Regions from separate parts of the Paenibacillus sp. WLX2291 genome, predicted to be linked through region 3. Evidence: predicted binding sites of a transcription regulator. Region 3 holds the regulator's gene; each other region holds the start of a gene.

Region 1 (3,219 bases), 2.2 Mb from region 3:
GTATCATCATCGTGGCTGCAACGAACCGTCCGGATATTCTCGACCCTGCGCTTCTGCGTCCAGGTCGTTTTGACCGTCAAATTACAGTCGATCGTCCGGATGTCAAAGGTCGTGAAGCGGTGCTCAAAGTTCATGCCCGCAACAAGCCGTTGACCAAAGATGTCAAACTTGATATTATCGCCAAACGTACAACAGGCTTTACCGGAGCGGATCTGGAAAACCTGCTGAATGAAGCGGCATTGCTGGCGGCTCGTCGTAACCGCCGCGACATCTCGATGACTGAGGTGGATGAAGCGATCGACCGTGTAATCGTCGGTACAGAGAAACGCAGCCGCGTAATCAGCGACCGCGAGAAACGCATCGTCGCTTACCACGAAGCCGGTCATACGATTGTTGGTTACTTCCTGGAACACGCCGATATGGTACACAAAGTAACAATCGTACCGCGCGGACGTGCTGGCGGATATGTAATCATGATGCCGAAGGAAGACCGTACACTCGTAACCAAACAGGAATTGCTGGATAAAGTAACTGGTCTCCTCGGCGGACGTGTGGCGGAAGAACTGTACATCGGTGAGATTGGTACCGGTGCTTACAGTGACTTCCAACAGGCAACAAGTATCGTACGCAGCATGATCGTTGAATACGGTATGAGTGAGAAGCTCGGACCGATGCAGTTTGGCAGTTCGCAAGGTCAAGTATTCCTGGGTCGTGACTTGGGTCACGAACAGAATTACAGTGATGCGATTGCTTATGAGATTGATCAGGAGATGAACCGTTTTATTACGGAATCGTACGAGCGTTGCCGCGAATTGCTGCAAAAGCATTCCCGCGAAATGCATCTGATCGCTCAAACGCTGCTTGAAGTAGAAACACTGGACTTCGAACAGATCAAATATCTGATCGAAAATGGCTCGCTGGAAGGCTTCGGCGAAGGCACATCCGGTGGCAACAATGATGGAACACCAACAGAAACTGGTGAACCAACATTCGATAGCATCGGTGATTCCAAAGTCCGTTTGGACAAAGATGATACGACTTCTTCCTCTCCGGAAGCAGGTGGTAACATCCCGAATAATCCAAATGATGATTCTGGCGATAACCGTGGTCCAGGTGGAGGTACACCAACGATCTAATCCATCGTACGGTGACGCTTTATCTGAATGGATCATAGCTATCACGTGATCAAATAATGCAATATAGAATACAAACAACCTACCCCTGAAGATCATATGATCTTCGGGGGTTTTTGTTTTGCCTGATGATAGAAGCATCAAGCATATCCACCTACGCAAGATTTTGAGATTGACAAGCACTGTTCAAATTGTGTACAGTATTGGGGAAGTTGATCACATTTTAGACACATTTCGCACTGGAGTACGCAATTTTTTTCACAATGTTATGTGGTTATCGTCTGGTTCGTATTCGTCTGTGTGAATGTGATCTTGTCTTTGTGGGAGACATATAGACAAGAGTGAGCGATGAATCAGGCTTGTGCAGAGACATAGAGCGGGTATGAGCTATCTTTCATAACATCATGAAGCTAACAACGAGTTGATACGTTTATAGATCGGATTGCGTATTGGTCTGTTCATTCTATATGTATCGTTCCTTGTGATAGCTTGGCATTACAGAGAATCGTCGATGACTTGAATTGTGAAAATTATTTCAAGAAATGTGAAAAAAATTTCAAACTACAGGGAGATGACATGATGGAAGCATTAGCACTGGAAAAGAAAGCAGAACGCGATGCGGAGCTGCGGGAACGTCTGATTCAGCTGAAAAAGGAACGCAATGCGATTATTCTTGCTCATTATTATCAGCGTGACGAGATTCAGGAAGTTGCCGATTTTCGTGGCGATTCATTTTTGCTAGCTCAGAAAGCGGCACAGACGGATGCGGATACTATCGTATTTTGCGGTGTGCATTTCATGGGGGAGAGCGCCAAAATTCTCGCACCCAACAAGACAGTCATTATTCCCGACGAGCGCGCGGGTTGCCCGATGGCGGATATGGTTAACGTGGATGGGCTGCGCAAGTTAAAAGCTCAGCATCCGAACGCCAAAGTCGTCACCTATATTAATTCCTCTGCTGACGTGAAGGCAGAAACGGATATTTGCTGCACTTCTGCCAATGCGGTCAAGGTGATCCAATCCGTTGACTCCGATGAGATCATCTGGGTGCCGGACAAGAATCTCGGTCATTATGTACAGCAACACACCGATAAGAAGATGATTATTTGGGAAGGCTACTGCAATACCCATGATATGCTGACCGTGAAGGATGTATTCGAAATGAAAGCCAAATACCCGAATGCGCAGTTTGTCGTGCATCCCGAATGCCGTCCAGAAGTCGTAGCATTGGGTGATTTTGTAGGCAGTACGACTGCGATTATTAAATATTGCCGCGAATCAGACGTACAGGAATTCATCGTTGGTACGGAAGATGGTACCGGGTATCAGCTGCGCAAGGACAGCCCAGATAAGCAATTTTATTTTGCTAGTAAATATCTCGTTTGTCCCAATATGAAGGTGAACAATCTGAAAAAGCTGGTCAATTGTCTGGAAACAATGAAGCCGCAAATTTACGTACCGCCTGCTATTGCAGATCGTGCCCGTGTATCGCTGGAGCGGATGCTGGAAGTCTCATCCTCGTAAATTACCATTGTCTATATACTATTTGCTGTTGGCTATGTATTTGCTGTTGGGTAAGCTTCATTGGTCGTATTGCTGCAAACAGCTGCATAGATGAGTAAGTGGATACAATGATAACATGATGACAGAACCAGAAAGGCAGGCAAATAGAATCATGCAGCAGTCAAGATTCACAGTCTCTATCAATGATGATTACGACGATACTGTGTATACCGATGTACTGGTGATCGGAACGGGCATTGCCGGGTTGTTTACTGCTCTGGCAGCAAGTGAACATAAGAACGTGCTATTAATCACAAAGGATATACTGCTGGAAAGCAATACACGTTATGCACAGGGTGGCATCGCTGCGGTGATGGCACAGGATGATTCGCCTCACTTTCATCTGGAAGATACACTGCTGGCAGGAGCGGGTTTGTGCGAGCAGCATGCGGTATATGTACTGGTACAGGAAGGACCAGAGCGAGTACAGGAGCTGATGATGCTTGGAACGGCATTTGATATGTTGGACGGCAAGCTGGAGCTAACACGCGAAGGAGCGCATAGCCACCGCCGCATTTTGCAT
Region 2 (3,219 bases), 170 kb from region 3:
TAACGGACCCGATGATGGTACAACTGGGCTATGTGGAAAAAGTCGAACACTATCTGCGTCAACGTAAAACACCAGTAGCAATCGAAGTGTTCTCCGAAGTGGAACCAGATCCATCGACATTGACGGTAGAACGTGGACGTCAAATGATGGAACGCTTCCAGCCAGACTGCATTATCGCACTGGGCGGCGGTTCGCCAATGGATGCTGCCAAAGGCATGTGGTTGTTCTACGAATACCCAGATGTAAGCTTTGACAACCTGAAACAGAAATTTATGGATATCCGCAAACGGATCTACAAATATCCAAACCTAGGTCAAAAAGCGCAATTCGTAGCGATTCCAACGACATCGGGTACAGGTTCAGAAGTTACTTCGTTCGCTGTTATCACTGACAAAGAAAAAGGCAATACCAAATATCCACTGGCTGACTATGAGCTGACTCCAGACGTAGCGATTGTCGATCCAGAATTCGTCTACACCCTGCCACGCGTAGCGGTAGCAGATACCGGTATGGACGTGCTGACTCACGCGATCGAAGCGTATGTATCGAATATGGCGAATGACTTCACGGATGGTCTGGCGATCAAAGCGATCCAACTGGTCTTCCAATACTTGGAGCAGTCGGCACTGGTTGGCGACAAACTGGCTCGTGAGAAAATGCACAATGCTTCCACAATTGCTGGTATGGCATTTGCCAACGCCTTCTTAGGTATCAACCACAGTCTCGCACACAAATGGGGCGGACAATATCACACTGCACACGGACGCACCAATGCGATTCTGATGCCACACGTGATCCGTTACAATGCGAAAAAACCGACCAAATTCGCATCGTTCCCTAAATATTCGCACTTTATCGCTGACGAGCGTTATGCTGAAATCGCCCGTATTCTGGGGCTGCCTGCACGTACAACTGAGGAAGGTGTGAACAGCCTCGTGAACGCTGTTCGCGATCTGAACCGCAAACTGGGTATCCCTGAGACATTCCAAGAATTGGGCTTTGACGCTAAAGATTTTGAAGCACATGTCGACTATTTGGCAGACCGCGCATTTGAAGACCAATGCACCACAGCCAATCCAAAAATGCCACTCGTTACGGAACTGGCTGATGTATACCGCAACGCGTTCTATGGCAAATTTGAATAAATGATCTAACGGCTGTATAAGCCGAAGTGGCGAATGAACAGTTGCATGCTTCCCATGTATCACCCTATGTGTCATATGTAGTTTCTCCTCCCTAATAATATGGGCTGCTGTCATCCGCTGTGAGTACGGATTGACAGCAGCCTTTTTTCTCATTCCGGAAAGGAGGTGATGAGGTGGACACTTACTTTCAAAACGTGTCCGTATATTGAAGTGACAACTACGGCGTACCTGATTGCAATCAGCGGATATTCCTGCATCAGGACGAACAAGGAGGGATCAACGACAATCCCATATCGTATGTGGATATAACTTGAAGGAAGCGGAAGGCATTTCAAATTGCGGCAGTTCCATTTTGCACTATTCAAAATCGCTTCAACTGTATCTAGATTTGCTGCCTGTCTGTATCAAACCTGAAGCGGAATATGGGATTCCCAACGTTACATTTTTACCATATGTCCGAGGATGAGGAGAATTATCTGTATCATATTTAAAATTTTACTGTATCAATGACAGAAAGTGATAAAAATCATAATGAAACTGTCTGATTGTGATAAAAATCACATTAATACCATCCATCATCCTGCATAATAAGGACATAGCCGGAACACAAGTTACCGGCGGCGAGACAACCAAATCAAACTCATAACAAAATTTGTGATTTAATTCACAAATAATGGAGGGATTATCAATGTCGGTAATCGAAAGAAACGTACAAGATCAATCGCAACAAGCCTGGAGAGGTTTTAACACAGGCAAATGGACAACTCATGTAGACACCAAAAACTTTATTGACGAAAATATCAAACCTTATGTTGGCAACGAAAACTTCCTCGCAGGTCCAACTCAGAATACAAACGACCTGTGGAAAATCGTTTCCCAGCTGTCCAGAGAAGAGCGCGAGCGTGGCGGTGTATGGGATGTAGACGTAAACACACCAGGATCGATCGTATCGCACCGTCCGGGTTATCTGGACAAAGACAAAGAACAAATCGTCGGTGTTCAAACGGATGCGCCTTTCAAACGTTCGATTCAACCTTACGGTGGTATTCGGATGGTAATCGATGCTTGTAAAGCATACGGATTCGAAGTTCCACAATCCGTCATCGACATCTTCACTGATATCCGCAAAACGCACAACCAAGGCGTATTCGATGCTTACACTGCTGAGATTCGCGCAGCACGTAAATCCGGTATCGTTACTGGTCTGCCAGATGCTTACGGTCGCGGTCGCATCATCGGTGACTATCGCCGGGTTGCACTGTACGGTGTAAACTTCCTGATGCAGCAAAAACAACGTGAGCATGATGAAACACTGGGCGAATACATGGATGAAACAACCATTCGCCAACGTGAAGAAATCAGCGAACAGTACAGAGCATTGAACGAACTGAAACAAATGGCAGCTGAACACGGTTTCGATATTTCCAAACCAGCACAAAATGCCAAAGAAGCCTTCCAATGGTTGTACTTCGGTTACCTGGCAGCTGTCAAAGAACAAAACGGTGCGGCAATGTCGCTCGGACGTGTATCTTCCTTCCTGGATATTTACATCGAACGCGATGTAAAAGAAGGCACACTGACGGAAGAACAAGCACAGGAACTGGTTGACCATTTCGTTATGAAACTGCGGATCGTCAAATTCCTGCGTACACCAGATTACAATGAACTGTTCAGTGGTGACCCTACTTGGGTAACGGAATCCATCGGCGGTATGGCAATGGACGGCAAAACACGCGTAACCAAAAACAGCTTCCGCTTCCTGCACACCCTCTACAATCTGGGTCCTGCACCGGAACCGAACCTGACCGTACTGTGGTCCGATCAACTGCCAGAAGGCTTCAAAAAATACTGTGCTAAAGTTTCTATCGAAACAAGCTCCATCCAGTATGAAAATGATGATCTGATGCGTCCAATCTACGGCGATGACTACGGTATCGCTTGCTGCGTATCTGCAATGCGCATCGGTAAACAAATGCAATTCTTCGGCGCACGTGCCAACCTTGCCAAAACATTGCTGTATGCTATCAACGGTGGTAAAGACGAGAAATCGGGTGCACAAGTTGGTCCTGAATTC
Region 3 (3,219 bases):
CACATGTACATAAAACTGGTTCACACCTAGAATAATCAGACCGACCACTGTAATGATGATCGCAATCCATTTACCCGTTCCCAAATTTCGCAAGACACGCCATCCTTTCTGTATCGTTACGCTTTCGGTCAGCGTGTAAGCAAGCCTTCAAATGCCGATTGTGCTTCGCGGCGAATTTTCTCTTCATCCAGTGTCAGCGATACGCCGTCTTTGATCAGCTGTTTGCCATCTACCCATACATGCAGCACGTCTTTGGCACATGCAGAATAGACCGTATGAGAAATGAAATCGGTGAACGGCAGGAAATGCGGCTGATCGATATTGAGCGACGTAATATCTGCCTTCATACCGACTTTGAAGGTACCAGTATTGTTTAGGAATACCGATTTGGCACCGTATTCTGTACCCATGAGCAATGCTTCCGATGCAGGTACAGCGGTTGGATCGCCAGATACACCTTTGTGAATGAGTGCTGCTAGACGCATTTCCTCAAACATATCAAGGTTGTTGTTGCTGGCTGGGCCGTCTGTACCGAGAGATACGATGACACCGGCTTTTAACAGATCCGGCACGCGTGCTACACCGCTGGCAAGCTTCAGGTTGCTACCCGGATTGTGGGAAATAGTAACGTTATGAGCTGCCAGTGTAGCAATCTCTTCGTCATTCAGATGCACGGCATGTGCCAGCAATGTGGGACGGGTGAACATGCCCAATTTCTCCAGATGGGCAACCGGACGCAGACCATAATCACGCACGTTTTGCTCTACTTCGGCAATCGTTTCGGACATATGGGTATGCAGCGGCACATCCAGATCGTGTGCAGCTTGCACGAATTGCTCGATATAAGCAGGCGGACAGGTATAAGGCGCATGCGGAGACATCATCGTTGTGATGCGTCCGTCTGCTTTGCCATGCCAGTCGCGTACGAATTGAATCGATTGGTTCAGCTTTTGCTTTTGTTCTTCTTCTGAACACAGACCGATAACGCCTCTCATCAGCACGGCTCTCATGCCAGATTGCTCTACGACTTCTGCTACACGCTCAGAACGATCGTACATATCGAGGAATGTGGTAGTGCCGCCTTTGAGCATTTCCAGTACTGACAGCGCGGTTCCAGTGTAGACATCATCGCTCGTAAATTTGGCTTCCATCGGCCACATTTTCTCCTGCAACCATACTTGCAGCGCCAGATCGTCGCCGAAGCCGCGCAGCAGCGACATCGCTGCATGACCGTGACTGTTCACCAGACCCGGGATAAAGAATTGGTGGCGTCCGTCCACAACAGCAACGTCATCGCCTACCTGTGGCTCCTCTTCGCCAATATACGTAATCAGGTCATCCTCAACGACCATATAACCGTGCAGTACTGGCTTCTCGGCGTTAGGTACGGCGAAAATACCATTTTTGATGATCCATTTACTCGGAGAGTTGTTCATTGATTTCTAATTCCTTTCCATCTTCAAGGTAATAAGCCAGACTGAGCAGATCGGTCGTAAAATCAGCTGTATGCACACGCACATGCGGTGGTGTTCTCAAAATAATCGGTGCAAAATTCAGAATCGCCTCGATGCCCGCTTCAATCAACTGATCCGCGACACGCTGCGCTTCCGTATTCGGCACAGTGATAATGCCGACGCGGATATTTTGTTCTTTTACCGCATGCGACAATTCGCTAATCGGTTGTACGGTCAATGTATTGATCTTGCTGCCAACCTTCGGCTCGTACGAATCGAATACAGCGATAATCTTCATCGTTTCTTGTAAGTACGCATTATAGTTGGACAGAGCATGTCCCAGATTACCGGCACCGATCAGTGCCACATTGATCTGCTGATCCAGCTTCAGAATATGACGAATCTTCTCGATTAGATACGATACATCATAGCCGATGCCTTTGCGTCCAAAGTCGCCGAAGTAGGCGAGATCCTTGCGGATTTGTGCCGGATTCAGATCCAGCTTTTGCCCCAGCTCCTGCGAGGAAACAGTAGGCACCTCGCGGGTATGCAGCTCATTCAGATATCTCAGATAGACAGGTAATCTTCGCACGACAGCTTCAGATATTTTTTCGGATTTCATGCTTGCTCCCCCTCTTGATTTGCAGCTTCCGTTTCAAGCGGTCGTTGTTCCAGCCATTCGGCGATACGGGGAATCATCTGGTGGGTCGGCATATGTTCCATTTTGGGACCCGGCAGGGAATATAGGAAATGTCTGCCGTAATATGCCTCTATCACCCGCGTATCATAAATGAGTACGATTCCTCGGTCGTTTGCCGTTCGGACGAGACGTCCAAAGCCCTGCTTGAACCGGATCACTGCCTGCGGCACGGATAATTTCATAAATGGGTTTTTCTTTTCTTTTTTCAAACGTTCACTTTTGGCTTCTACGAGCGGATGATTCGGCGGCTGGAATGGCAACCGCACAATCGCCAAGCAGGTCAGCGCCTCGCCCGGAATATCGACGCCTTCCCAGAAGCTGCTTGTTCCGAGCAATACGGAAGCCGGATGCTCCTGAAAACGACGCGTCAACTTGGTGCGGCTGCCGCCATCCACGCCCTGACCGAATACGGCAATCTCACTTGTAGATAAATTCTCTTTCAATGGCTCATACACCTGCTTGAGCATCCGATAGGAGGTAAATAATACCAGCATACGTCCTCTTGTCGCTTTGGCAGCATCTGCCAACGAATCGGCGAGCATGGACACAAAGTTCTGATCGCCCACATTGCCTTTTAGACTTGGAAAATCGCGCGGAATCAATACAAGCGATTGCTCGCGATAATTGAATGGCGATTCTAGCATGACCGTATTGAGCTTGTTCTGCTGCTCCGCTTCCTTGAGTCCCAGCTGTTCGATCATATACTGGAATGTTTTGTCGATGGAGAGTGTTGCAGACGTTAGAATGATACTTTTCTTTTTATCGAAAAAGTGCTCTTTGAGCTGCTGACTTACATCAACCGGAACAGCATACATTTGCAGCGACTTGCTACGGTAATTGCCATTGGCTTCGTACCAGTACACCGTCTCTACGCTGTCCAGCTTAACAAAATGACGCAAATCATCGCGTACCGCACCCAGATCTTTGAACAGTCCGGTGACGTCGGTAACCAATCCTTCGTTAGCCAAGATATCATCGGACTCTTTGATTTTGCCCATCATTTGTTCGCCCTGACGGATGATCTGACTGAGCGCAATATGAATGCGATTTTCCAGTTCCGATATC
Region 4 (3,219 bases), 1.5 Mb from region 3:
ATCCCCATATAACTTTGCTGTTCTTCATCCAAAGATGTGTTTTGCAAAAGTTCAATCATGGACAGAATGCCATTCATCGGTGTACGGATTTCATGGCTAAGCATGGATATAAAGCGTGCCTTATTCTCGGCTTTTTGCTCGGCAATCATCAATGACTGCTCATGATCGTCCAACTTGAGCCGAAGCCTAGCTAGCTCCTGTTCCATTTCTTGTTGCTTTTCAATTAGTTCGTTTATCTTTTCCATCTTGCACCTCGAGAATCGTTCTGTACAAAATTAACCATTTCACAAACCATGTATACCACTATACCATATACAATCTATACTATTACCCGTATCTTATCATTTAAACCAATTTTACAACTCGAAACCTACTTAGCTATCAATTTGTGAAATGAGACCTGTAATAATAAGCAAAAAGCCGGGACTTCGCCTGTGCAACATGGGCGTCCCGGCTGACTTCTTGTATCGTGGATCATAAATGATCCTACTTGCGTAATGTGCTATAGATCAGGATTGCATCAATGCGTCTGCTCGCTATGCTGCAATGGCATCGCCGTCGCGGAAGCTGCTGTATGTTCGTTCAGCGCTGACTGTGTTGATACACCGTGCTGCCCACTGGCATTGCCTGCTGCTGGAATGGTTGCATTGGTTGGACGGATATATGCGGCAAAATACGCGCAAGCAACAAACAACGCACCACCAGTCAGATTACCAAGCCAAACGGGAACGAAATTCATAAAATACTGTGCCCATGAATAATGACCTGCAAAGATCGCTGCTGGAATCAGAAACATATTGGCGACAACGTGCTGAAATCCAATGGCAACAAACGCCATCGTCGGGAACCAGATGCCTAGCACCTTGCCGCTGATGTTGTCTGCGCTGTACGACAGCCACACAGCCAGTGCCACCAACCAATTACAACCGATACCGGAAATGAACATTTGCAAGAAGGTTCCTTCCAGCTTGTGCCCCGCCATCTCAACTGTCTTCGCCAGATACGGTCCAGTTTCCGTCAAACCAACGATATGTCCAAAGAAATAAGCGACGAACAAAGCACCAAGCATATTCGCAAGCGTAATCGCTACGAGATTGCGCGCTACTTCCATCGTTGTAATTTTACGTGCCATGCGTGCCAGCGGCACAGCCATCATATTTCCAGTTAACAGTTCCCCGCCAGCGATGAGCACCAGAACGAGTCCGACCGGGAATAGCGAAGCTCCGACAAAATTGGCAAAGCTACCCCATTCTTCCGGCATGCTGGCAATCACTCGAATATCTAACAAAAATCCAAGTGCGATAAAAGCACCCGCCAAAAATCCAAGTACCAGCATCTGCGTCCAGCTGGAGCGTGCTTTGGTCACTCCAGTGTCAATCGTATTCATCGCGATTTGCTGCGGTTTGTAGTAAGCCATGAAGGGTTCTCTCCTTTGAATGTATGGTCATCCGTTTCGGTTAGCGGATATTTTCATATTTCAATTTTAATGAATTTACTTTGTGAAAAAAGTAACATTTATCACGATGAAGAGAATTTTTACGATAAACTGCGAAATTCATCACCATACATCCACGCAGACAGCCAAATAAAAAAGCCGCCATCATCAGATGGCGACTACAATGAACTTGTATCCTATGCAGATATGATTACACGTTCACGGTTTCTTTTTGCGCGACTTGTGGCAGTGCTTGCAGACCGACGCTGTTCAGGTAGTTCCACGGTTTGTTGTAGTGTGGTTGGAAGAAGAAATCGACAAAGGCGAGCTGATCAACCGTCATACGCGCCTGAATGAATACCGAGATCGTATTGATCGATTGCGTCAGATCGGCGTGCGACATGATCTGTGCACCAAGAATGCGACGGCTACCTGTTTCATAAACGACTTTCAGAGTCACTTTCTCATGGGTTGGCATGAATTCAGGACGGTAGTTGTCGTGAATGGTCGATGTTTCTACGTCCAGACCAGCAAGACGTGCAGCGACTTCGGTCATACCGGTTGCAGCGATATTTTCTTCATAAATTTTGATACCGGAAGTGCCTTGTGTACCGAGATATTCGGTCGTCGGGTTCACCAGATTGCGGGCAACGAGTGTACCCATGCGTACCGCATTGGTTGCCAGCGGGATGTACGCGTGTTGCTGGGTTGGGTTGTAGAAGATCGCACAGCTGTCACCAGCGGCGTACACGTCTTTTTTGCTTGTTTGCATGTACTTGTCAACGATGATTGCACCGTTTGGCAGCATATCCACCTGACCTGCCAGCAGTTCGGTTTGTGGACGGAAGCCGATGCACAGAATGACCATATCAGCGGTGTGTGTACCTTTATCGGTAACGACGGTGTTTACTTTGCCGTCGGCGCCTTCAAAGCGTACCACTTTCTCATTCAACGCCAGCTGGATACCTTGCTGTGTCAGCACTTCTTCGGTACGAGCGGTAAATTCAGGATCAAGGTATTTGCTCAGGATACGTTCTTCGGCATCGATCAGCGTCACTTGTTTGCCGTTCATTTGGAACGCTTCGACCAGCTCAACACCGATGTATCCAGCACCGACAACAACGATATGGTTGGCAGATTTGGCTTTCTCAATAATTGTATTCGAGTGATTAAAGTTCTTAGACAATACGATATTATCTAGTTCAATACCCGGGAATTTGGGAATGATCGGCCACGAGCCAGTTGTAACGATTAATTTGTCAAACGTATCTGTTAGCTCGGTTCCGGTCGTCAGATCGCGGGCAGTCAATGTTTTGGCGTCGGTGTCGACGGAAGTGACCTCGTGCAGCATTTTGGTGGTCACACCGAGTTCAGCTAGTTGCTGTGGCGACGAGTAGAACAACCCGTTCGCATCTTCTACGACACCACCGACATACAGCGCGATACCGCAAGACAGGAACGAAATATTGTCATTGCGTTCGTACACGGTGATCTGAGCGTCCGGGTACAATTTGGCGGTGTTGACAATGGCGGCGGTTCCTGCGTGAGTACATCCAATAACTGCTACTTTCATGGTTTCTTCCTCCTGTGTGTAACTCTATATTTTTGTATGTGGTGCAAATAAGTTATCCATTCCGTCAGTGACATCTGCTCCGTTCAGCGTTCTGTTCGCTGATAGAGACAACTTAGTGAATACATTCACATTTGATAGTAAAAAGAGAGGACAGCGATCTGAAGATGCAGATGGGAGTTTGCGATGAACATTCGTCTGCGGAAAGCTGTCC

The links. Region 3 encodes Rex, which represses fermentation and respiration genes when NADH is low (regulators of the CRP and FNR family bind a similar motif). Its sites were predicted from a motif close to TTGTGAAATATTTCACAA; they were not measured.
Region 1: a site for Rex is predicted at 1,655-1,672, ahead of nadA (quinolinate synthase NadA). Genes of this name have one in related genera too.
Region 2: a site for Rex is predicted at 1,798-1,815, ahead of pflB (formate C-acetyltransferase). Genes of this name have one in related genera too.
Region 4: a site for Rex is predicted at 1,498-1,515, ahead of ACDE64_RS21200 (formate/nitrite transporter family protein). Genes of this name have one in related genera too.

The regions. Positions count from the first base shown of each region.
Region 1 is NZ_CP176755.1:55,445-58,663, forward strand. Features, by position in the region: gene ftsH (ATP-dependent zinc metalloprotease FtsH) at 1-1,136, shown strand, start outside; gene nadA (quinolinate synthase NadA) at 1,713-2,657, shown strand; gene nadB (L-aspartate oxidase) at 2,809-3,219, shown strand, end outside.
Region 2 is NZ_CP176755.1:3,621,926-3,625,144, reverse strand. Features, by position in the region: gene adhE (bifunctional acetaldehyde-CoA/alcohol dehydrogenase) at 1-1,145, shown strand, start outside; gene pflB (formate C-acetyltransferase) at 1,834-3,219, shown strand, end outside.
Region 3 is NZ_CP176755.1:3,454,122-3,457,340, forward strand. Features, by position in the region: gene ACDE64_RS14690 (DUF5590 domain-containing protein) at 1-93, opposite strand, end outside; gene ACDE64_RS14695 (amidohydrolase) at 129-1,436, opposite strand; gene ACDE64_RS14700 (redox-sensing transcriptional repressor Rex) at 1,417-2,076, opposite strand; gene dinG (ATP-dependent DNA helicase DinG) at 2,073-3,219, opposite strand, start outside.
Region 4 is NZ_CP176755.1:4,955,989-4,959,207, forward strand. Features, by position in the region: gene ACDE64_RS21195 (ATP-binding protein) at 1-245, opposite strand, end outside; gene ACDE64_RS21200 (formate/nitrite transporter family protein) at 521-1,417, opposite strand; gene ACDE64_RS21205 (FAD-dependent oxidoreductase) at 1,647-3,008, opposite strand.